Regions from separate parts of the Thalassococcus sp. genome, predicted to be linked through region 3. Evidence: riboswitches for the same ligand, from Rfam matches in the RefSeq annotation. Region 3 holds a riboswitch; each other region holds the start of a gene.
The links. Region 3 has a riboswitch for cobalamin ahead of nrdH (glutaredoxin-like protein NrdH). Riboswitches for the same ligand answer to the same signal wherever they lie in the genome.
Positions count from the first base shown of each region.

Region 1 (8,120 bases), on a different contig from region 3:
TGACCGGAACGCCCAGTTGACGTGCAGCAATGATCTTGGCCTCGGCGCCTTTGCCACCGGCATTTTTGGACACGACAAGATCGATCCCGTGTTCTTCCATCAGCGCCCTGTCGCCCTCGAGCGTAAAGGGCCCGCGATCCACGATGACCGTCGCTTCGGGAAAGCCCAAAGCTTCGCTGGGCGGGTCAACCAGACGCAAGACGTAGGCATGCTGCGGGTTCACGGTAAAGTCGGACAGATGCATACGCCCGACAGCCAGCAACACGCGTTTTCGCGGACCTTTCAGCGCGTCGACCGCTCCGGCAATGTCCGCGACGTGGGTCCATTGATCGCCGTCCTCGGGCTGCCACGGCGCACGGGTGTAGGCCAAAAGCGGAACGCCCGTTTCTGCGCAGGCCTCGATGGCATTGCAGCTCATTTGCGCGGCAAAGGGATGCGTCGCGTCGATCACATGGGTGATCGCATTGTCGCGCAGATAGCGGGCCAGCCCTTCAGCCCCGCCAAAGCCACCAACGCGCAGCGGCATGCCCTGTGGTGCGGGGCGCGCCACGCGTCCGGCCATGGAAACAGTGCCACGCACTCCGGCGTCTGCCAGAACGGTGCACAGGCTGCGGCCCTCGGTGGTGCCGCCAAGGATCAGGAGGTTCGGGTCGATGGCTGATACTCCGTGGTTGACCGTAATCGGTTTGGGCGAAGATGGACCGGACGGCCTGTGCAAGGCAAGCCGCGACGTGCTGGAAAACGCAGAATGCATCATGGGCGCCGCACGTCATCTGTCGCTGCTGCCCGACGTGGGAACCGAGCGGATCGAATGGCCGGTGCCCTATTCCGATGGTGTTGATCTGTTGATGAAACGGCGCGGCCAACCGACCGTGGTTCTGGCCTCAGGTGATCCGTTCTGGTTCGGTGCGGGATCGGTGCTGGCCAAACGGCTGGATCGCAGCGAATGGCGCGCTTTTTCGGGACAATCGGTGTTTTCACTGGCGGCGGCGCGGCTTGGCTGGCCGCTGGAAAAAACGCTTTGCCTTGGGCTGCATGCCACCCCCCTGACGGCCCTGCGTCCCCATCTGGCAACTGGTCGCCGGATCATCGCCACCTTGCGCGATGGTGATGCGGTAGCGGCGCTTGGTAGCTATCTGACAGATGCCGGATTTGGCGACACCCCCTGCACGGTGCTGGAGGCCCTGAATGGCGCGCGTGAACAGACCACCGAAGCTGTGGCGCGTGATCTGGGCAATGGCAGTTTCGCACATCCCGTTTGCATCGCGCTTGACATCAAAGGCGACGGCGCGGTGATGCCGCTTGCCTCTGGTCGGGCGGATGACTGGTTTGACAGCGATGGCCAGATCACCAAGCAACCGATCCGCGCGCTGACCCTGTCGGCACTGGCCCCGCGACCGTTCGAACATCTCTGGGACATCGGCGGCGGCTCTGGCTCGATCGGGATCGAATGGCTTTTGACCGATCCGACCCTGAACGCCACCGCAATCGAACCCCGTGCCGACCGCGCCGCGCGTATCCGCGACAACGCGGACCGTCTGGGCGTTGGCCGCTTGACCGTGGTCGAAGGCAAAGCACCCAATGCACTCCAAGGCTTAACACCACCCGACGTCGTTTTCGTGGGCGGCGGCCTGTCGCAAGAGCTGATCACCTTTCTGGAAACCCTACCCAAAGACACGCGCATCGTTGCCAACGCTGTCACTCTGGAAAGCGAAGCATTGCTGACGCAGACGCACGCGCGCCTTGGTGGTAACCTGATGCGCATCGAGATTGCCAATGCCGTGCCCATCGGCCCGAAACGCGGGTGGCGCGCATCTTACCCCATCACGCAATGGAGCATTCAGCTATGATCGTTGCGGGGTTCGGGTTCTCGACACGTGCTGGACAGAACAGTCTGCGCGACGCGCTGAAACAGGCCTGCGACGCCACAGGCGTGTCGCCCGACGCTTTGGCCACAGCCGAGGATAAGGCAGGCACGTTGCAAGAACTGGCACAAACCCTTGCCCTGCCCGTTGTTTTGGTGACGGCAGAGGCAATGACACAGCAGAAAACCATCACCCAATCCGCCCGCGCGATCCAAGAACGCGCAACGGGGTCAGTGGCCGAGGCATCCGCCCTTGCCGCCGCAGGCCCCGGTGCACGCCTTCTGACCCCGCGACTGCATGCACAGGACCGTCTTTCGACCTGCGCGCTGGCCCAAGGAGCCACATCATGACCGTACATTTCATCGGCGCCGGTCCCGGCGCGCCCGATCTTCTGACCCTGCGGGGCCGCGATATCATCGCCAGTTGTCCTGTCTGTTTGTACGCCGGATCGCTGGTGCCACAGGCCATTCTGGAACATTGCCCACCCAACGCCCGTATCGTGAACACCGCGTCAATGGATCTGGATCAGATCGTTGCCGAAATCCGTCGTGCACATGATGCGGGGCAAGACGTGGCGCGGCTGCATTCCGGTGATCTGTCGGTCTGGTCCGCCATGGGCGAACAGTTGCGCCGCCTGCGGGCCGAGGGCATTCCCGTCTCCGTCACCCCCGGTGTGCCGGCCTTTGCTGCCGCCGCTGCTGCCTTGGGCGCAGAACTGACCCTGCCGGGTCTGGCGCAATCCGTGGTGCTGACCCGCACGCCCGGCCGCGCATCGTCAATGCCCGAAGGGGAAACACTGACCAATTTCGCCGCGACCGGCGCGACGCTGGCCATTCACCTGTCGATCCAGAACCTTGCCAAGGTCGTCGACGACCTCACACCCGCCTACGGCGCGGATTGCCCCGTCGCCGTGGTCTATCGCGCCAGCTGGCCTGACGAGACGATCCTGCGCGGCACGCTGGCCGACATTCAGGACAAACTGGGTGACAACATTCAGCGCACAGCCCTGATCCTTGTCGGCCCTGCGCTGAAGGGCGAAGGCTTTGATGAAAGCTGCCTTTATGCGGTGGACTACGACCGCCGCTATCGCCCGCAAAGCGCCGACAGCCCGTGGGCCAGTTGGTCCGATGATACCGAAGGTCAGGGCACGTCATGAAAGGCCTGCTGATCTCTGCACCGTCGTCGGGCACCGGTAAAACAACAGTCATGCTTGGCCTGCTCCGCGCATTGGCGGATGATGGGCTTGCCGTGCAGCCGTTCAAGTCAGGCCCCGATTATATCGATCCGGCCTTCCATCAGGCGGCTTGCGGACGACCCAGTTTCAATCTGGACGGCTGGGCCATGGGGCCGAAGCTGTGGCAAGCCATCTCGGCCCGTGCGAAGGGCGCTGATATCTGCGTGGCCGAAGGGTCGATGGGCCTGTTCGACGGCGTTGCGACACGCGGCCAGCAGGGCTTTGGCAGCAGTGCCGAAACCGCGCAGGCGATGGGCTGGCCCGTGGTTTTGGTGCTGGACGTTGGTGGGCAGGCGCAGTCTGCTGCGGCGACGGCGCTGGGTTTCCGCAGCTATCTGCCCGATCTGCCCTTTGCCGGTGTGATCCTGAACCGCGTCGCGTCGCCCCGACATGAACGGCTGACACGTTTGGGGATGGAACGCGCGGGTATGCCGGTTCTGGGCGTGTTGCCCCGTCGTGGTGATCTGACCCTGCCCGAACGGCATCTGGGCCTGATCCAAGCGGTCGAACATCCCGATCTTGATGCGGCCATTGCCGACTACGCGACATTCCTGCGCGACCATGTTGATCTGGAAGCTTTGCGCGCAGCGGCGGCGGGCCATGCCCTGCCCGAGACGCCCTCTGCTTTGCCGAAACCTCCGGCACAGCGCATCGCCATTGCGCGTGACGCGGCGTTTTCATTCACCTATCCGCATCTGCTGGAAGGCTGGCACGATGCGGGCGCTGAAATTCTGCCTTTTTCACCGCTTGCCGATGAAGCCCCCGCCGCGGACGCCGATATCGTGTGGCTGCCGGGTGGCTACCCTGAACTGCACGCCGGTCAATTGGCCGCTGCCGAATCCTTCCGCGCGGGCGTTCGCCGTCACGCCGAAACGCGTCCCGTTCACGGGGAATGCGGTGGTTACATGGCCTTGGGCGAGGCGTTGATCGACAAAAACGGCACGCGCCACCAGATGCTGGGGCTGCTCGGGCTGGTGACCAGCTATGAAAAGCGCAAATTCCATTTGGGTTATCGCCGTGCTGTGCTTCAGGCGCCCCTGCCCGGCTTTTCGGTGGACACTGCCCTGCGCGGCCATGAATTCCACTACTCGACCATTCTGGAACAACCCGATGCGCCACTGGCCGAGGTGCGCGACGCGGACGGCAACCTTGTCCCCGAGACCGGATCGCATCGGGGCCATGCCTCGGGCACGTTCTTTCACCTGATCACGCAAGAGGAAACCGCATGACACGCCTCGTCAGCTTTGTAAGTTCCGGTCCGGGCGATCCCGAACTTCTGACACTCAAGGCCGTGGACCGCCTTAAGCGCGCCGATGCGGTGCTGTTTGACGACCTGTCGTCAGGCCCGATCTTAAGCTACGTGCGCAGCGGGGCCGATCTGGTTGCCGTGGGAAAACGGGCCGGTCGGCCATCGCCCAAACAGGACCACGTCAGCCGGTTGCTGGTGGATTACGCGCTACAAGACCAACACGTGGTGCGACTGAAATCCGGTGACAGCGGTATTTTCGGACGACTGGAAGAGGAAATCACTGCGCTGCGTGAAGCCGGCATTCCGTATGAGATCATCCCCGGCATCCCGTCCGCCATTGCGGCCGCTGCGGCGGCGGGCATTCCGTTGACACGCCGACTGACGGCACGCCGCGTGCAGTTTATCACCGGTCATGATGTGACCGGTCGGTTGCCCGAAGATATGAACCTTGGCGCGCTGGCCGATCCGGCGGCTTCGACCGTTGTTTTCATGGGCAAACGGACCTTCCCGAAACTAGCCGCGATGCTGTGCGATGCGGGCCTGCCCGAGGATACCCCCGCCCTGTTGGCCGAGGCGGTCAGCACACCGGAACAAAATATAGAGCGCCACACGATTCGATCCCTGTCGGACCAGTTGGAACGCGAAATCGGCGATCAGCCCGCGTTGATCCTGTACGGGCCGCTTGCCACATGAGCGAACATGCGGCCATCACTGTCACGGTCTGCACCTCATGTCCCATGGGACTTGCAGGATTTGCCGACACGTTGCGTGACAGACTGGCCGCTGATCACAAGGACGTTGTGGTCGCCACGCGCGACTGCATGTCAGGGTGCACCCGTCCGTCTACTGTGGCTGTCAGAAGCGCGGGAAAAACCGCCTATCTTTTCGGTGACTTGACCGACGCGGATGCAGAGCTGATCGATAGGTTTCTACGTCACTATCGCGACTCGGACACGGGCGATTTCGAAGACGCCCGCGTTCTGGGCGACCTGCGCTTCAAAGCGATCGCCAGAATTCCGAGTCAGGTAGTGTGACCGATGCGACCTATGTCGCTTTGACGCGCTATAAATTCGGTTTCGCTATTGACTGGGTAGCACCCTCGGCGGGATAAAGACGCGTGGTGTTCCAACCCTGAAGGGAAGGAACTTAATTCGGGAACAGGGATAATCAACCAGTAAACCCAGACCGCCCCCGCGACTGTATGCGGCGAGCGACCTTTCAAAGACCCACTGCCGAAGCCTTGGTGCTTGGTGGGAAGGGGAAAGGCCCGCTACGACCCGTGAGTCAGGAGACCGGCCACGCCAAATGAAACCCAAACAGCCGTCGGGTGTGACGGTCCAGGAGTAAAGAAATATGTCGCAGACCATCGCAACTCGCAGCACTGCAACCGCTCAATCCGGCCTGATGGGCATCGTCCTGACAGCGTTCCTGGGTATGGGTATCGTGTTCCTTGCTGGTCACGCGCAGTCCGCTACGCTGCACGACGCGGCACACGACATCCGTCACGGCACCGGCTTCCCCTGCCACTGACGCACAGCTGACATCCCATGGATATTAAAACGCTAACAGGCGCCCTAATCGGCGGCTGTGCTACGGGTATTGTCGCGGGCGCTCTGCATTTTGGGTTCCTTCAGGATATCATTCTTCAGGCCGAGCTCTATGAATCTCGCGACCTGATCCATTTCGGACAACCTGACACAGCCGCGACCGGCGCAGGCGCAGAAGCGCACGGGCATTCGGACGGTGGCGATGCGCCGGAAGTCACCCGCAACCTGCTGACCATGCTTTTTGCGGGTCTGATCTATGCAGGCTATGGCCTGATCCTGGCTGCGATCTTCCAGTTCGTCCGTGCGCGCGGTCATCGCGTGACAGCGATGCAGGGTGTGCTGTGGGGGCTGGCAGGGTTTGCCGTGGTCCAGATGGCACCGTCGATGGGTCTTGCGCCCAATCTTCCGGGCACGATTTCCGAAGACATCAATCTGCGCCAGTATTGGTGGTTCGGCACAATGGCCGCGACGGCAATAGGCCTCGGGCTGATGTTCTTGCGCCCCTCAGCTCTGACGATCGCCGTGGGCTTTGTGCTGATTGCACTGCCCCACGTCATCGGTGCGCCGGTTCTGGACGAATTCTATGGCGTTGCGCCGCCGGAACTGTCGGCAACCTTTGCGACCCGCGTCATTGGCGTTGCCTTCTTTAGTTGGGCTTTGTTGGGTGCCTTGGTGGCACGGCTGACAGACCCGAACACCTGAAACACCACACTGGCCGGATGACATCATCCGGCCCGTTTCATTCAAGAGACCGGTTTCATGGACACTCTCTGGCTTGTTGGCATCGGCACGGGCAGCCTCTCTCACATCACGCTTGAGGGGGTGAAGGCACTTCAGCAGGCCGCTGTGATTTTGGTGCCGCGCAAGGGCGATCAGAAAGACGACCTTGCCGAAATCCGCCACCGGATCATCGAAGGAACCGGATCACAAGCCCGCATCGTTCATTTCGAATACCCCGTCCGCGATCCCGATCTGCCCTATCAGGAGCGGGTCAAACAGTGGCACGACGAAATCGCCCGCCGCTGGCAGGTCGCAATCGACGGTGTCGACATCACGGGTCCGGTGGCCCTGCTGGTTTGGGGCGATCCGTCGCTTTATGACAGCACGCTGCGCATTGCCGAACGTCTTGCCCCTGCCCCGCAGGTCCGCGTGATCCCTGGGATCACTGCAATTCAGGCCCTGACCGCTGCGCACGCCATTCCCCTAAACACCGTCGACGGATCGGTCATGATCACCACCGGTCGCCGCCTGCGTGCCGAAGGGCTTCCGCCGAACGCCGAAACCACGGTTGTCATGCTGGACGGGCTGTGTTCGTTCCAGAACCTTGATGCAGACGGCTGGCACATCTGGTGGGGGGCCTATCTTGGCTCTGACCAACAGATCCTGATCGAAGGCCCCTTGGCTGACGTCTCGGGCCAGATCGTGGAAACCCGCGCAGCCGCACGGGAACAGCACGGCTGGATCATGGACAGCTACATTCTGAAGCGCCGTTAAACGCCTTCAAGGGCTGCATTCCCAGCAGTCCTCTGGCAGTCGCGAAACCGTTGCTTGGTTATTCCCTTTCCGGTGGTGAGCCTTTAATCAGGTCCCATCAGGAATATAAGGAGACGCCCGTGCGGATCGCAGAGATTGACGGCCCCCGTTTGCATTATCGCATCGACGGCAACCCCGATGGGGCACCGGTTGTATTTGCCAACTCTTTGGGAACAGACCTGCGCCTGTGGGATCAGGTCATGCCCCTGCTGCCGCAAGAATACTGCTATATCCGTTACGACAAACGCGGCCACGGTCTGTCGGACTGCCCCGAAGGCCCCTACAGCATGGGCGCGCTGGTGTCTGATGTTGAAAAGCTGCTGGATTTTCTGGGCGTTAAGGACTGCGTCTTTGTCGGCCTCTCCATCGGCGGGATGATCGCACAAGGTTTGGCCGCCAAACGTATGGACCTTGTCCGCGCGATGGTTCTGTCCAACACCGGCGCTAAAATCGGCACGCGCGAGATGTGGGCAGACCGTATTGCCGCCGTGGACGCTGGCGGGATCGAGGCACTGGCCGATCCGATCCTCGAGCGTTGGTTTTCGAAATCCTTCCGCGACACGCCTGCCTTTTGGGCATGGCACAACATGCTAATCCGTCAGACCAAAACCGGATACATGGGCTGCTGTTCGGCGATCGCTGGCACGGATTTCATTACCCCCACATCCGGTCTGCGCCTGCCTGCTTTGGGC
Region 1 is NZ_CEYADA010000005.1:35,326-43,445, reverse strand. Features, by position in the region: gene AC4FIA_RS07080 (cobalt-precorrin-6A reductase) at 1-655, opposite strand, end outside; gene cbiE (precorrin-6y C5,15-methyltransferase (decarboxylating) subunit CbiE) at 654-1,850, shown strand; gene AC4FIA_RS07070 (cobalamin biosynthesis protein) at 1,847-2,215, shown strand; gene cobM (precorrin-4 C(11)-methyltransferase) at 2,212-3,021, shown strand; gene AC4FIA_RS07060 (cobyrinic acid a,c-diamide synthase CobB) at 3,018-4,328, shown strand; gene cobA (uroporphyrinogen-III C-methyltransferase) at 4,325-5,041, shown strand; gene AC4FIA_RS07050 (DUF1636 family protein) at 5,038-5,382, shown strand; cobalamin riboswitch at 5,450-5,663, shown strand; gene AC4FIA_RS07045 (CbtB domain-containing protein) at 5,702-5,878, shown strand; gene AC4FIA_RS07040 (CbtA family protein) at 5,896-6,597, shown strand; gene cobF (precorrin-6A synthase (deacetylating)) at 6,655-7,389, shown strand; gene pcaD (3-oxoadipate enol-lactonase) at 7,509-8,120, shown strand, end outside.
Region 1: another riboswitch for cobalamin. It lies ahead of AC4FIA_RS07045 (CbtB domain-containing protein); the one in region 3 lies ahead of nrdH (glutaredoxin-like protein NrdH).

Region 2 (8,120 bases), on a different contig from region 3:
CGCGCATCATATCTGGAGCCGGATTTTCCCCTATTCGAACAGCTGGATACGTCTGGGCCTGCCCAAAGATGACCGCTGGTCACAGCTTGAAGCCGCCATGGGGGCTGCGACATGCTAATGACCGATGCGCATCGCGCGCAGCTTCAGGACATTCTGACGTGGCGGCGCGATATTCGCCACTTCCGCACCGACCCGCTGCCCGACGGCATGCTGGATAAACTGCGCCACGCGATGGACAGCGCGCCGTCAGTCGGCAATGCCCGCCCGTGGCGGGTGTTCCGCGTGATCGATCCCGACCTGCGCACAAAGGTCCGCGATAATTTCGCGAAACAGAATGCGGCGGCCGCGCGCGCCTACGACGACGCTGACCGCGCCGCATATGAAAAGCTGAAACTGTCCGGTCTGGATTCCGCACCCGAACATCTGGCGGTCTTCACCGAAACCGCACCTGTCGAAGGGCGTGGTCTGGGCCGTCAGACGATGCCCCAGACACTTGAGCAGTCGACGGCCATGGCAATCTATTCGCTGTGGCTGATGGCCCGCGCCTGCAATATCGGTGTTGGCATGGTGTCGATCATTGATCCGGATGGCATCGAAAAGCTGTTCGATGTGCCCGATACGTGGCGCTTCACCGCCTACCTGTGCATCGGACACCCCGAGTTTAACGACGATACGCCCCTGCTTCACCGTGCCGGATGGCAGGAAAACACCAAAGCCCACTGGCTAGATCGCTGATCACCGCGCCAGTTCAAGCAAGCCTTCCACATCAAGATGCGTCTCAAGATGATCGGCCAGCGCGTCCAGCGTCTGTTCGATTGTCGCCTCGTAGGCGTTGCCCGACGGCGCGACGCCCAGACGCGACAGCCATCCTGTCCGGAACCCGTCGTCGGAAAACATCCCATGCAGATAGCTGCCCGCGACGCGCCCGTCGGCGGAAACCGCGCCTTCGGGTGTATCCCCTATAAAGGCAAAGGGCCTTGCGCGATCAGGGCCGTCTGATTGGCCGATGTGGATTTCATAGCCATGAAACGGCAGGTCCGAGGCCGCGTGACGGGCCGAAACCTCACGCAGGCTTTTGTCGCCGCTCATCCGTGTTTCGATATCCAACAGGCCAAGGCCCGGCGTTGAACCGGCAGGCCCCTCCATCCCGTCAGGGTCATGCACCGCGCGGCCCAGCATCTGATAGCCGCCGCATATGCCCAGCACATGTCCACCACGGCGGTGGTGTGCAATCACGTCAATGTCCCAGCCTTGTTCCCGCATGAACGCCAGATCGCCCCGTGTCGATTTGGAACCAGGCAGGATCACAACATCCGCATCGGCAGGAACAGGATCACCGGGCGACAGCATGGTGACACGCACGCCGGGTTCCTGCGCCAGCGGATCAAGATCGTCGAAATTGGCAATCCGGCTTAGCCGCAAACACACAACGTGCAACCCGTCGCGCGATGGAGGTGTGGCGATATCTAACGCGTCTTCGGCAGGCAAGCGCCAGCTTTCGGCAAACCACGGCGCGACGCCAAAGCCGCGCCAACCGGTCTGCTCCTCGATCATTTTGTATCCGTCATCGAACAGAGTCGGATCGCCGCGGAACTTGTTGATCAGAAACCCTTTGATCAGGTCCCGGTCACCGTCAGGCAACACAACCTTGGTGCCCACCACCTGCGCGATGACCCCGCCGCGATCAATATCGGCGCAAAGAACCACAGGAACATCAGCCGCTTCGGCAAAGCCCATGTTGGCGATGTCACCCTTGCGCAGGTTGATTTCCGTTGCGCTGCCTGCGCCCTCGACTATCACCAGGTCATAGGTGCTGCGCAGCCGATTGAAGCTGTCCAGAACGGACACCATCAACTGTTTCTTCAGCTTGGCGTATTCGCGGGCACGGACCGTTGTCAGCCGCTTGCCCTGCACCACGACCTGCGCGCCAATATCCGTTTCGGGCTTGAGCAGAACCGGATTCATGTCCGTATTCGGCGCCAATCCACACGCGCGCGCTTGCAGCGCCTGCGCGCGGCCGATTTCATGGCCTTCCTGCGCAACGGCAGCATTGTTGGACATGTTCTGCGGTTTGAACGGCGCGACGGTCAGCCCCCGCCGCTTGGCAGCCCTGCAAAGCCCCGCAACCAACATCGATTTCCCGACGTTGGATCCGGTCCCTTGGATCATCAGCGCGCGGCCCATCAGAATTCGACGCCAGCCTGTGCTTTGACACCGTCACGGAACGGATGCTTGATCAACGTCATTTCGGTCACCAGATCGGCGGCCTCGATCAATTCGGGCTTGGCATTGCGGCCTGTCAGACAGACGTGGGTCATCGCCGGTTTCTCGTTCAGCAGGAAATCGACCACCTCGTCGATATCGATATAGTCGTAGCGCAGCGCGATGTTGATTTCATCGAGCAGCACAAACTGGATTTCGGGGTCAAGGATCTGTTCCTTGGCAATCCGCCAACCGTTCTGGGCCGCCGCAATGTCACGTTCGCGGTCCTGCGTTTCCCATGTAAAGCCTTCGCCAGACACAAAGAAGCGGCACTCATCCGCAAAGCGTTCGCGCAGGAACGTCTTTTCGCCGGTGTCCCAGTTGCCTTTGATGAACTGCACCACCGCGCAGGGCATCTGGTGGGAAATGCAGCGCATGATCATGCCAAAGCCAGAAGACGACTTGCCCTTACCAGCGCCGGTGTGGACCATGATCAGACCTTTCTCTTCGGTCTTGGTCTCCATCATGCGGTCGCGCGCAGCTTTGATCTTGCGCATCTTCTCGGCGTGGCGAAGGTTTTCGTCGGTGGTCATGCCAGTATCCTCTTTCTTGACAAAGCCACGGGATTCAGACCATGTGGCTGCGTGTTGGTGCCTGTGTTAGCAGGTGAAAAGGGAATGTGCAGCCGTGATCTACGCGGTCAAGTACAGCCGCCCCCGCGACCGTGAACGGAAAAGGCCGCTCAGTGCCACTGGCCGACGCTGGGAAGGATGAGCAGCCGCAGGGCGAACACCCCAAATCCGTGAGCCGGGAGACCTGCCAGCGCGATGCGCTTGTAACCGGACGGGGTGTGCCGGAATCGGAGGCGGCACCGTGCATACGGTCCCTTTCCGCAATCCGGCCCCGCGTTCCCGATGGGATGGGACCAGTAAAACTATGGATGCGAAATCCGAAAGCCCGCAGCAAACGGAACTGTTGGTCTGCATTCAATGCCGACGCGGCCAAGAGCTACCCGAAGACGAACGCCGCCCCGGCCAGGCCCTTTTTGACGGGCTGACCGCGCTGGATGGGCCGGACGGGCTTCGGATCACACCGGTCAAATGTCTTCAGAATTGCGATCACGGTTGCACCGTTGCCCTGCGTGGTGGCGATGCGAAATGGACGTATGTTTTCGCAAACGTCGACGAAATGTCGCATCCAGAGATGATCCTGTCTGGTGCAGTGCAATATCACGAGAGCGCGGATGGCATCATTCCATGGCGCGAGCGACCCGAACACTTCAAGCGCAACTGCGTTGCGCGCATACCCCCTGTTACTGAGCCTGAGGAGGCCTGATATGACCAACCTCGCGAAACTACCCGTTACAGTGATCACCGGCTTTCTCGGTTCGGGCAAGACAACCCTGATCTCGCACCTGATCCAGAACCCCGGCGGCAAACGTCTGGCCGTGCTGGTCAACGAATTCGGTGATGTGGGTGTCGATGGCGAAATCCTGAAGGGCTGCGCCATTCCCGACTGCCCTGCGGAAAACATTCTTGAACTGGCAAACGGCTGTATCTGCTGCACCGTGGCCGATGATTTCATCCCGACGATCGAGGCGCTGATGGCGCTTGAGCCGCGCCCCGAACATATCCTGATCGAAACCTCCGGCCTTGCGCTGCCCAAGCCTTTGCTGAAGGCCTTCGACTGGCCTGATATCCGTTCCAAGATCACCGTCGACGGCGTGATCGCGCTTGCCGATGCCGAAGCCGTGGCCGCAGGCCGCTTTGCCCCGGATGTGGAACGCGTCGATGCACAGCGTGCTGCAGATGAAAGCCTTGATCACGAAACGCCACTGTCTGAGGTTTTCGAAGACCAGATTTCCTGCGCAGATATCATCCTTCTGACCAAGCCCGATCTGGCAGGTCCCGAAGGTGTCGCGAAAGCCAAGGAAATCATTGCCGCAGAAGCACCCCGCCCCCTGCCCGTGATCGAAGTGGCCGAAGGTGTCGTTGACCCGCGCGTTCTGCTGGGTCTTGAGGCCGCCGCCGAAGACGACATGGATGCGCGTCCGTCCCATCACGATGGGCACGACGACCACGAACATGACGACTTTGACACCATCGTTGTCGATATCCCCGAACTGGCCGATCCCGCCGATCTGGTCGCCGCCATCGAAAAGCTGGCGCGCGAAAACAACATCCTGCGGATCAAGGGCTATGCCAGCGTTGCAGGAAAACCGATGCGTCTGCTGGTGCAGGCCGTGGGTGCCCGTGTGCGTCATCAGTACGACCGCCCCTGGAAACCCGACGAAGCCCGCGCTGGCCGTCTGGTTGTGATCGCCGAACACGACGATATCGACCCGACCGCCATCCGCGCCGTGCTGGCACCTGCCACACAAGCCGCCGAGTAAGCGGACCACGCCACAATGCACGTCGTCTTCCGCGAAAGCCACGGTCTAGAAGAGACAGACACCCCGACGGATCTGGGACAGGATCCGGCGGATCTGGTGGTATTGTCTTTTTCTGACAGTGACCTTGGCGCATTCGCGGAAGGCTGGCGGCGTGGCGGCGGGCCCGAGGGGCGGTTGCCCAGCCTGCGGTTGGCGAACCTGTCGGCGCTACGGCATCCGCTGTCGGTTGATACCTACATCGACAACACACTGTCAGGGGCCAAGGGCATTCTGATCCGATTGATCGGTGGCGTGCCCTATTGGGAATACGGCGTGCAACAGGTGATGGCGCTGGCACAAAGCAAGGGGATCGCAGTGGCTGTTCTGCCCGCAGACGGGCGGCCGGACACGCGGCTGGATGCGGTCTCGACCCTACCGGCATCCACCCTCAGACGTCTGGCGCAGCTTTGCGACTCGGGCGGCGCGGTGGCGGCGCAGGCTGCTTTGGCACAGATGGCGTTGGCAGCGGGGCTTTATGCAGCGCCCGTGCGCGGGGCCAAAACGATCTCATCCGTTGGGGCATGGACACCGCAAGACGGCCCAGCATGCCCGTTGGCCGACATGCCGACATCGGACGCGGCCCGAGTCCTGATCGTTTTCTACCGGTCCTATCTGGTTGCCGCCGATCTTGCGCCGATCACCGCCATGTACAACGCGTTCCGCGCGCAGGGCTATCACGTCCGCGCGCTGTTCGTGCCCTCACTGAAGGCCCCCGATGCACGGGGCTGGCTGGAACGGCAGGTGCGCGCCTATGCGCCGAACGCCATCGTCAATGCGACCGCGTTCAGTGGCAAAGGCGCGGGCGAGGCTTCGCCACTGGATGCGGGCGACGTGCCGGTGTTCCAAGTGGCCCTGTCCACCTCGACCCGCGACGCTTGGGCCGAGGCAGAGCGCGGATTGTCCCCTGCCGATCTGGCCATGCACGTGGTCCTGCCCGAGGTCGACGGACGCCTGATGGGCGGGGTTGTTTCCTTCAAAGAACCCGGTGTCCGCGACCCCGATCTGCAATTCGCACGCTATGCCCATAGCGCGGATGCAGACTGTATCGACGCCGTGGTCAAACGGGTGCACGGCTGGCTTGATCTGGCCGCCAAACCCGTGGCGGAACGGCGCGTAGCGCTTGTTCTGTCGACCTATCCCGGAAAAGACTGGAACATGGGGCATGCCGTCGGGCTGGATGCCACGGCTTCGGCCCGCGCGATCCTGTCTGATCTTTCCGAAGCTGGCTATGACGTGGGCGCGGTGCCTGATCTGGAAAACAGGCTACTGGCGCGGGAGTTTGCCCTGCCGCTGGATGATTACCGCCAGATGCTAAGCACACTGCCAGAAACCCTACGCGACGAACTGGCCAAGGTTTGGGGCGATCCGGAAGACGACGATGCAGTGCACGACGGCGCGTTCCATTTCGCCGCGGTCAAAACCGGTCGCGGGTTTGTTCTGTTGCAGCCTGAACGGGGCAATCCGAAACTGCGTGATGACGAATATCATGACCTGTCACGCTCGCCCCGCCATGCCTATGTCGCCTTTTACCTCTGGCTGCAGACCACTGCCGATGCGCTGGTCCATATCGGAGCCCATGGCACGCTGGAATGGCTTCCCGGCAAATCCGTGGCCTTGTCCAACACCTGCTGGCCCGAGGCCCTGATTGGCGCGTTGCCCGTCATCTATCCGTTCATCGTCAATGACCCTGGCGAAGCCGCACAAGCCAAGCGCCGCATCGGGGCCGTCACGCTGGGCCATGTGCCCCCGCCCCTGCGCCAAAGCGAAACGCCTGACCGATTGGCGCGGCTAGAGGCGCTGCTGGACGAATTTTCCAACGCCGATGGCCTAGACCCGAAGCGCCGAGACCGCCTACAGGCCGACATCCGCGCCGAGGCTCAGGCGCTGGGTGTGGAAGATGACCTAGGTCTGGATCGCGCCGCCTGTACCGCCGAGGCGATCACGCGCATCGACCGCTTTGTTTGCGACATCAAAGAAAGCCAGTTCGGCGAAGGCCTTCACATCTGGGGCCGCACGCCAGACGCACAGGGCAGCTTTGACGCGACCGCATCGGCGCATTCTGAGAAAGCCGCGCTTCTGGCCGCGCTTGACGGACAACGGATCGCGGCTGGCCCATCGGGGTCGCCCTATCGCGGGCGTCAGGATGTGCTGCCCACAGGCCGCAACCTGTTCACCACCGACCCGCGATCTGTCCCGACGCGGGCGGCCTATGCGCAGGGTGTCAAACTGGCCGAAGAACTCGTGCGTCGCCACCTGCAGGAAGAAGGCAACTGGCCGCAGGGTCTGATTGTTGATCTTTGGGGATCCGCCACGATGCGCACCGCAGGCGAGGAATTCGCCATGGCGCTGCACCTGTTGGGCGTGCGCCCGATCTGGGACAAAGGATCAGAGCGCGTTTCTGGCATCGAAGTGCTGCCCATCGCCGAACTTGACCGCCCCCGCATCGACGTGACCTTGCGCGTCTCGGGCCTGTTCCGCGATGTGTTCCCGACGCTGTCGGCCCTGTTCGCACAGGCGACACGGGCACTGGCTGACCGCGATGAGGCACCGGACTGGAACCCCTATGCGGGCCAGAAGCCGGTCGCACGGGTCTACGGGCCCGCGCCGGGCAGCTTCGGCTTGGGCATGGGCGCGGCCTTGGACAATTTCACGCCCGAGGCCCGCGAACAGGCCGGACAAGCGTGGCTGGATGCCTCGTCTTGGGCCTTGGACGGCGATCATGCGACCCGCGACATGCAAGGCCTGCGCGCCCGTGTCGAACAGGCCGACAGTTTCGTCCACCTTCAAGACCTGCCGGAAACCGATCTGCTCCTGGCCTCGGACTACGCCGCGCATGAGGCGGGTTTTGCCGCAGCGCAGGCCATCACGGGCGGTCAGGCGACCCTGTATCATCTGGACGCCACCAATCCCGACGCCCCCCGCGCCCGCCTTCTGCCCGAAGAAATCGCCCGCGTTGTGCAGGCCCGCGCCACCAACCCGCGCTGGATTGCGGGTATGCGCGCCCATGGGTTCCGGGGCGCTGCCGAAATCGCCGCAACGCTTGTCCATATGGCAAGCTTTGCGCATCTTGCCGATACGGTCGGCCCGCATCTGTTTGACGCCTTCCACGAGGCCACGCTGGGCGACGCCGAAACCGCCGCCTTCCTGCAAGAGGCCAACCCCGAGGCCTATCAAGCCATGCTCGACACCTTCCGCAGATTGCACGACTCTGGTCTGTGGCAGACGCGGCGCAACTCGATCCTTGCGGGCATTGAAACGGGGACGGTGATATGACCGCGCCCGCGACATCGCCATCGGTCAAGGGCTGGTGCCCCGGCGCCCATCGCCCGATGATGTCTGGCGACGGGCTGGTGGTGCGCGTGCGCCCCTTTCGTGCCGAACTGTCGGCAGATCAGGCACGTGGTCTCTGCGATCTGGCCGAACGTTTCGGCAATGGCACGCTGGATCTGACATCGCGCGCGAACCTGCAAATCCGTGGCGTCGCCGA
Region 2 is NZ_CEYADA010000005.1:46,563-54,682, reverse strand. Features, by position in the region: gene cobD (threonine-phosphate decarboxylase CobD) at 1-118, shown strand, start outside; gene bluB (5,6-dimethylbenzimidazole synthase) at 112-735, shown strand; gene AC4FIA_RS07125 (cobyric acid synthase) at 736-2,184, opposite strand; gene cobO (cob(I)yrinic acid a,c-diamide adenosyltransferase) at 2,184-2,795, opposite strand; cobalamin riboswitch at 2,834-3,040, shown strand; gene AC4FIA_RS07115 (DUF1636 family protein) at 3,139-3,537, shown strand; gene cobW (cobalamin biosynthesis protein CobW) at 3,539-4,594, shown strand; gene cobN (cobaltochelatase subunit CobN) at 4,610-7,906, shown strand; gene AC4FIA_RS07100 (cobalamin biosynthesis protein CobG) at 7,903-8,120, shown strand, end outside.
Region 2: another riboswitch for cobalamin. It lies ahead of AC4FIA_RS07115 (DUF1636 family protein); the one in region 3 lies ahead of nrdH (glutaredoxin-like protein NrdH).

Region 3 (8,120 bases):
GCGGTTGCTGTCAGCGTCCCGCAGAATACGCATACGGCGGCGGATCATCGGCCAGAGAAGGGTCGTCCACGCTTTGCCGACTTTCTGGTGATGGGGCGCGCATAGGATTTGCGCGTCGCCTTCGATCCCGTCGGCAAAGCCGGTTGCGTGTAGCCAAGCCGAGCGGTGCAGTTGCGGGGTAAAGACCGGATCAAAATCGCTCAGGATAATGCGGATTGCCACGCCTTTGCGGGCCACCCAGTGGATCAGATCGGCCCATGTGTTCAGTCCGCGTTCCAGCAGATCGGGCGACATGATGGGTGTCTTGTGATCGAAGATGCGGAACGACAGGATCAGTTCCTGTTCGGCATTGGCCACCAGTTGTTCAAGCGCGGGGTATGCTTCTGATGCTGTGATCAGCGGGGTGATCGCCATGCCTAGCCTTTCTTCCGTTTGAAGGCCGAGGCAAATTCAGACAACCGGAACGCCCCCACCGCTTGGCCGATCAGGCCGTAGCTGACGATACCAGCCATGATCAGAATGACCAGAGCGGGATAGCGCCAGCCAGCAGCATTGAGCAGCGGCGTCAGCGCCCAAAGTGCGGCCCAAAGCAGCCCGCCCATGGCGAGCGAGGCAATGCAGATGCGGATCACGCGCTTACGGAAACGTTCGTCGAAACGCGCGACCTCGCCCATGCGGCGCCCGCCGATCATCAGCAGGAACACCATGGCCCAGCCTGCGGTCGTTGTGGCAATGGCCGGTGCGATCCAGCCCAGATAGGGGGCAAGGCCGATCGCTAGGGCGGCGTTCACCACCATTGCCACCAGCGCATAGCGGAAGGGCGTCTTGGTGTCTTCGCGGGCAAAGAACAGCGGTTGCAGCACCTTTTGCAGCACGAAGGCTGGCAGGCCCAAGCCGTAGATCGCGACCGCCAGCGCGATGGCGGCCGAGTCATTGGCGCTGGTTGCGCCGCGTTCGAACAGGACCGACACGATGGGCAGCGGGATCACGATCAGCGCGACAGAGGCAGGGATCGTCAGGGCAAGCGCGATTTCACCGGCGCGGGAAAACGCCGCGCGCCCGCCTGCGGTGTCATCGGCTTTCAGGCGGCGGGACAGGTCAGGCAGCAGAACGATGCCCACCGCAATGCCCACCACGCCCAAGGGAAGTTGATACAGACGGTCGGCGGCATAAAGCCAGCCCACGGCCTTATCGAATTGCGAGGCAACCTGCTGGCCGACCAGCAGGTTGATCTGCATAACGCCACCAGCCAGCGCGGCGGGGATCGCCACGCGCACCAAGTTGCGCATGTCATCGGTCCAGCGCGGGCGACCAGGGCGAAGCTTTACGCCCGCACGCTCTGCCGCGACCCAGACCAGCACCAGTTGCGCAATGCCTGCCAGCGGCACGGTCCAGACCAGTAGCGTGATCGCCTCGGCCCCGAACAGTTGCGCGCCAACCAACGCCGTGATGACAAAGAAGTTCAGCAAGACAGGCGCTGCTGCGGCTGCCGCGAAATGGCCTGTGGCGTTCAGTGCGCCGGAAAACAGCGCAGCGAGCGAGATAAACAGAATGTAGGGGAACATGATCCGGCCATAGCCGACCGTCAGATCAAACCGCGCGTCGCCTTCGAACCCGCTGGCCGTGGCATAGACCAGCGCGGGCATGAAGATCATCGCCAAGGCCGACAGGATCAGCAGGACAAAGCCCAAACCGTTCATCGCATCGCGGGCGAATTTCAGGGGGTCTTCGCCGCCCTCGTATTTGCGCGAAAACATCGGGACAAAGGCCGCGTTGAACGCGCCCTCGGCAAACAGGCGGCGGAACATGTTGGGCAGGCGGAAGGCCGCGACAAAGGCATCCAGCACGGGGCCGGGGCCGATCAGCGCCAGCAGAAAGATTTCCCGCACCACGCCCAGCACACGGCTGGCCAATGTCCAAAAGCCTACGGTCATGACGCCGGAAATCAGGCGAATGGGTTTCATAAACTGCGGTCCTGCCCCAAGAATTCTGACCACAGATACCCCATTGCGCAGGCACTAAAAAGGCCCGTCGCATTGCTGCAACGGGCCGTTTGTCATTTGGGTCGCGGTTATGCGCCGATGATCAGAGACTGATCAGAAATCCCAATCTTCGTCTTCGGTGGCGACGGCCTTGCCGATCACATAGGACGACCCCGAGCCCGAGAAGAAGTCGTGGTTTTCGCTGTCCGGCGACAGGGCGGCCAGAATGGCGGGGTTCACTTCGCACAGTGCGGGCGGGAACAGGGCCTCGTACCCGAGGTTCTGCAACGCCTTGTTCGCGTTGTAGTGCAGGAAGGCTTTGACGTCTTCGGTCAGGCCGATGTCGTCATAAAGCTCGGCTGTGTATTTGCACTCGATCTCGTAGAGTTCGAACATCAGGCCAAAGGCAAAGTCCTTCAGTTCGTCCTTGCGTTCGTCCGACAGTTTTTCCAACGCGCGCTGGAATTTGTAGCCGATGTAATAGCCGTGCACCGCTTCGTCGCGGATGATCAGGCGGATCAGGTCGGCGGTGTTGGTCAGCTTGGCGCGGCTGGACCAGTACATCGGTAGATAGAAGCCCGAATAGAACAGGAAGCTTTCCAGGAAGACCGAAGCAATCTTGCGCTTCATCGGGTCTGCGACGGCATCGTATTTATCAAGGATCAGAGCCGCTTTGGCGCTGAGGTGTTCGTTTTCCTCGGACCAGCGGAAGGCCGCGTCCACTTCGCGTGTCGAACACAGGGTCGAGAAGATCGACGAATAGGACCGTGCGTGCACCGCTTCCATGAAGGCGATGTTGGTCAGAACGGCCTCTTCATGGGGCGTCTGCGCATCGGGCATCAGGGCAGGGGCGCCCACGGTGTTCTGGATCGTGTCGAGCAGCGTCAGACCGGTGAAGACACGGATCGTCAGTTGCTGTTCTTTTTCGGTCAGGGTGGCCCAGCTTTGGACATCGTTGGACAGCGGCACCTTTTCCGGCAGCCAGAAGTTCACGGTCAGACGGTTCCAGACCTCAAGGTCTTTGTCGTCTTCCAACCGGTTCCAGTTGATGGCGCGGGGGATGGTCGGGGATGCAAGATCTTTCATAGCCGGTCCTCAGAGCGAGCAGGAAACACAGCCCTGCACTTCGGTCCCTTCAAGGGCTTCCTGGCGCAGGCGGATGTAGTAGATGGTTTTGATGCCCTTCTTCCACGCATAGATTTGCGCGCGGTTGATGTCGCGGGTCGTGGCCTCGGCGGGGAAGAACAGCGTCAGGGACAGGCCCTGATCGACGTGTTCGGTCGCAGCGGCATAGGTGTCGATGATCGCCTCGGGGCCGATTTCATAAGCATCGCGGTAGTATTCGAGGTTCTCGTTGTTCATGTAGGCCGCCGGATAGTAGACGCGGCCGATTTTGCCCTCTTTGCGGATTTCGATCTTGGACACGATGGGGTGGATCGAAGAGGTCGAGTTGTTGATGTAGCTGATCGAGCCTGTGGGCGGCACCGCCTGAAGGTTGCGGTTATACAGCCCGTGTTCGGCCACGTCCTTGGCCAGCTTGGCCCAGTCATCGCGCGTGGGCAGCTCGATGCCTGCGAATAGCTCGGTCACTTTGTCCGAGGTCGGCAGCCAGTCGCGGGTTGTGTATTTCTCGAAATAGGTGCCGTCGGCGTATTTCGACTTCTCGAACCCTTTGAAACTTTCGCCCCGTTCACGCGCCAGAATGTTGGATGCACGGATCGCGTGGTAGGTGATCGCGGCAAAGTAAACAGACGTGAACTCAATGCCTTCCGCGCTGCCATAGTGAACGTTTTCACGCGCCAGATAACCGTGCAGGTTCATCTGGCCCAGACCGATCGCGTGGCTTTCATCGTTGCCGCGGCGGATAGACGGGACCGAGTCGATCGCCGACATTTCCGACACAGCGGACAGGGCGCGCACAGCGGTTTCCACGGTCGCGCCAAAGTCAGGCCCGTCCATGGTTTTCGCGATGTTCAGCGACCCGAGGTTACAGGAAATGTCTGTGCCCAGATGGCTGTAGCTGAGGTCATCGTTGAACTCGGATGCCTCGTTCACCTGCAGGATTTCCGAACACAGGTTCGACATGGTGATGCGGCCCTCAACGGGGTTGGCGCGGTTCACCGTGTCTTCGAACATGATGTAGGGATAGCCGGACTCGAACTGGATTTCCGCAATCGTCTGGAAGAATTCGCGGGCGTTGATCTTTTTCTTGCGGATGCGGCCATCATCGACCATCTCGGCGTATTTCTCGGTGACCGAGATTTCCGAGAACGGCACACCATAGACTTTTTCCACGTCATGCGGCGAAAAGAGGTACATGTCCTCGTTTTTCTTCGCCAGTTCGAACGTCACATCGGGAATGACCACGCCCAAGGACAGCGTCTTGATGCGGATCTTTTCGTCGGCGTTTTCGCGCTTTGTATCAAGGAAGCGCAGAATGTCGGGGTGGTGGGCGTTCAGGTAAACTGCACCGGCACCCTGACGCGCGCCCAACTGGTTGGCATAGGAAAAGCTGTCTTCCAGAAGCTTCATGATCGGGATCACGCCGGACGACTGGTTTTCGATGCCTTTGATCGGCGCACCCGCTTCGCGCAGGTTGGTCAGCATCAACGCCACACCGCCGCCGCGCTTGGACAGCTGAAGGGCCGAGTTGATGGAACGGCCAACGGATTCCATGTTGTCTTCCAGACGCAGCAGGAAGCACGAGATCAGCTCGCCACGGCTTTTCTTACCGGCGTTCAGGAATGTTGGTGTCGCAGGCTGGAAGCGGCCCGAGAGGATTTCTTCCATCAGGCGTGTGGCCAGTTTTTCGTCGCCGCGTGCCAGCGCCAGCGCGACCATGCAAACGCGGTCTTCGTAGCGTTCCAGATAGCGGCTGCCGTCACGCGTTTTCAGCGTGTAGGCGGTGTAATATTTGAATGCGCCCAAAAATGTCGGGAAGCGGAACTTTTTCGCGAAAGCCGCGTTCCATAATTGGTGGACGAAGGTGCGATCATATTGATCAAGAACCTCTGCCTCGTAATAGCCTTCGTCCACCAGGTACCCCAGCTTCTCTTCCAGCGAATGGAAAAAGACGGTGTTCTGATTGACGTGAGTCAGGAAATACTGACGCGCGGCCATACGGTCGGCATCAAAACGGATTTTGCCGTCCTCGTCGTAAAGGTTCAGCATCGCGTTCAGCGCGTGGTAATCCTGTGTGCCGTTCAGGCCGTGATCAAGCATTCCGTTCTCCAGAATTTGTCCAGCCCGGCTTTCACGCGGGCGATGTCGGTATCAGTGCCAGCCAGTTCGAACCGGTAGAGCACGGGAACATTGCATTTGCGGGAAATCACTTCCCCCGCCAGCGCGTAGGTCGCGCCGAAATTCCGGTTGCCGCCTGCGATAACGCCGCGCAATCCGGCGCGACGTTCAGGGGCGTTCAGGAACCGGATCACCTGTTTTGGGACCGCCCCGCGCCCTTCGCCATCTGCGAATGTGGGGGTGACCAAAACAAAAGGTGTGGTGGGCGCTGGCATCGCACCGTCGGGATCGCGCGGGATGCGGAAGGCGGGCAGTTCCAGCCGTTCCACAAAACGTGCGGTATTTCCCGAGCGGGATGAAAAATAAACCAGCGCCGACATCGGTCCTGACGGATCAGGCCAAAGAGCCGATCAGGTCGGGACGGAAGCCGGACCAATGCGCGTCGCCGGCAATCACAACGGGGGCCTGACGGTAGCCAAGATCGGTCACACGCTCCATCGCGTCGTCGTCTTCTGTCAGATCGACCACGTCGAATTCGATGCCTTTAGCTTCAAGTGCGCGGGTGGTTGCTGTGCACTGAACGCATGCCGGTTTGGAGTAAACTGTGATTGTCATTGTGGGCCCCTCTGCCTGTCGGTTTTTTGATCGCAGGACACGGGTGCCGGGCAGAAAAACCGCCTATAGCTCACAAGGAACCAGCGCCCCGAACCCTCCGTTCGTGGTCGTAATCTGTTGTGTTCCAGCCGGTCTCCTGACTTGTGGCTCGGTCGTTTTTTGCCCGCCTTCCCAGCGCCTTAGCGCCAGTGGATTATGGGCATAAAACTCACCACTCACAGTTGCGGGGGCAGTGCCGGATTTTCACCGGTCTTCCCTTTTCACGACGGCGTGTGCTGCCGCTGCTAGAACACCGCTGATAGTATCCCTAGGGGCGGTCGCGTCAATATCTTGTATCTTCCGACAGGTGAAATTTTTTCGATTTTTTCGACAATCAGGGTCTGGAACTCTCGTGCTCAAGTCGGATAAGGCGCGAATCTTTTGGGCTTTAATGCAAGAAACTTCGGTAACTTTTGCTGTTCGAATTCTGCGCAAAAAACCGGCATCTGAAAGGTGCGATAAATGAGCGTTGCAAATAAGCGTCGCAATTGAACCCGACCGTGTCGCGGATAAGCGCGTCGCTTGACACGGGTCTGGCAGTTTTGGGGAGGCCACCCTGTTTAGGGGCGCCAGTCCTCCGTCCAGCAAAGCATAGCGCCATGTCGAATGATTCCCTTTTGCAGCCTTATCAGCTCAAGCATCTGACGCTGAAGAATCGAATCATGACCACAAGCCACGAACCGGCCTATCCGGTCGATGGTCTGCCAAAGGAACGCTATCGCGCCTACCATCAGGAACGCGCTAAGGCCGGTGTCGCGCTGACGATGACAGCAGGATCCGCGATTGTGTCGCGCGACAGCCCGCCGTCGTTCAACAATATCCTTGCCTATAAGGACGAGGTCGTGCCGTGGATGGCCGAACTGGCCGATGCCTGCCACGAACACGGCTGCGCGGTGATGATCCAACTGACGCATCTGGGCCGCCGGACCGGATGGAACAAGGGCGATTGGTTGCCGTCAGTGTCCACAGGGCATGAATGGGAACCGGCGCATCGGGCGTTTCCCAAGAAGCTGGAAGATTGGGACATCGCGCGCATCATCACCGATTATGCCGATGCGGCGGAACGGATGCAGGCGGCAGGGCTCGACGGGGTCGAGATCGAATCCTACGGCCACTTGATGGATGCCTTCTGGTCGCCACGGTTGAACGAATTGGATGCGCCTTATGGCGGATCTTTGGACAACCGGATGCGCTTTACCTACGACGTTCTGAACGCGATCCGCGAACGGGTGGGGCCGGAGTTTATCGTGGGTCTGCGCTTTACGGCGGACGAGACCATCGAAGGCGGCATCACACCTGACGAGGGGCTTGAGATCGCGCGGCGTCTGAAGGACACCGGTCAGGTCGATTTCCTGAACGTCATTCGCGGCCGTATCGATACCGACGCGGCGCTGACCAATGTGATCCCTGTGCAGGGTATGAAGAACGCCCCGCATCTGGATTTTGCCGGACGCATCCGGTCCGAGATCGGATTGCCGACCTTCCATGCCTCTAAGATCCCTGATGTAGCGACAGCGCGCCATGCGGTGTCGGCTGGCCTGTTGGATATGGTCGGCATGACCCGCGCGCACATGGCCGATCCGCATATCGTGCGGAAGATTGTCGAGGGGCGTGAGGATGATATCCGTCCTTGCGTCGGCGCGACCTACTGTCTGGACCGCATCTATCAGGGCGGCGAGGCGCTGTGCATCCATAACGCGGCCACGGGTCGCGAACTGACGATGCCGCACGACATTCCCCGCGCAGAGACCGCGCGCAAAGTGGTGATCATTGGCGCCGGCCCCGGCGGGCTAGAGGCCGCGCGCGTTGCCGCAGAACGCGGGCATGATGTGACCGTGTTCGAGGCCGCGGGCGACGCGGGCGGACAAATCCGCCTGACCGCGCAAAGCCCCCGCCGACGCGAGATGATTTCGATCATCGACTGGCGCATGGCGCAATGTGCCGCGCGGGATGTGGAATTTCGGTTCAACACTTGGGCCGAGGCCGAAGATGTGACCGCCCTGAACCCCGATCTGGTGATCGTGGCCACGGGCGGCATGCCCAACACCGATGTTCTGAAAGGGGGCAACGATCTGGTTGTGTCCACATGGGACATCCTGTCGGGCGATGTGAAGCCGGAGTCCAAGGTGCTGGTCTACGACGACGCGGGCGACCACGCAGGTCTGCAAGCCGCCGAAGTGATCGCGCAATCGGGTGCCGAGGTCGAGATCATGACACCGGACCGCAGCTTTGCGCCCGAGGTCA
Region 3 is NZ_CEYADA010000016.1:8,181-16,300, forward strand. Features, by position in the region: gene AC4FIA_RS15625 (phospholipase D family protein) at 1-414, opposite strand, end outside; gene murJ (murein biosynthesis integral membrane protein MurJ) at 417-1,964, opposite strand; gene nrdF (class 1b ribonucleoside-diphosphate reductase subunit beta) at 2,097-3,068, opposite strand; gene nrdE (class 1b ribonucleoside-diphosphate reductase subunit alpha) at 3,078-5,204, opposite strand; gene nrdI (class Ib ribonucleoside-diphosphate reductase assembly flavoprotein NrdI) at 5,186-5,602, opposite strand; gene nrdH (glutaredoxin-like protein NrdH) at 5,616-5,837, opposite strand; cobalamin riboswitch at 5,947-6,141, opposite strand; gene AC4FIA_RS15655 (oxidoreductase) at 6,476-8,120, shown strand, end outside.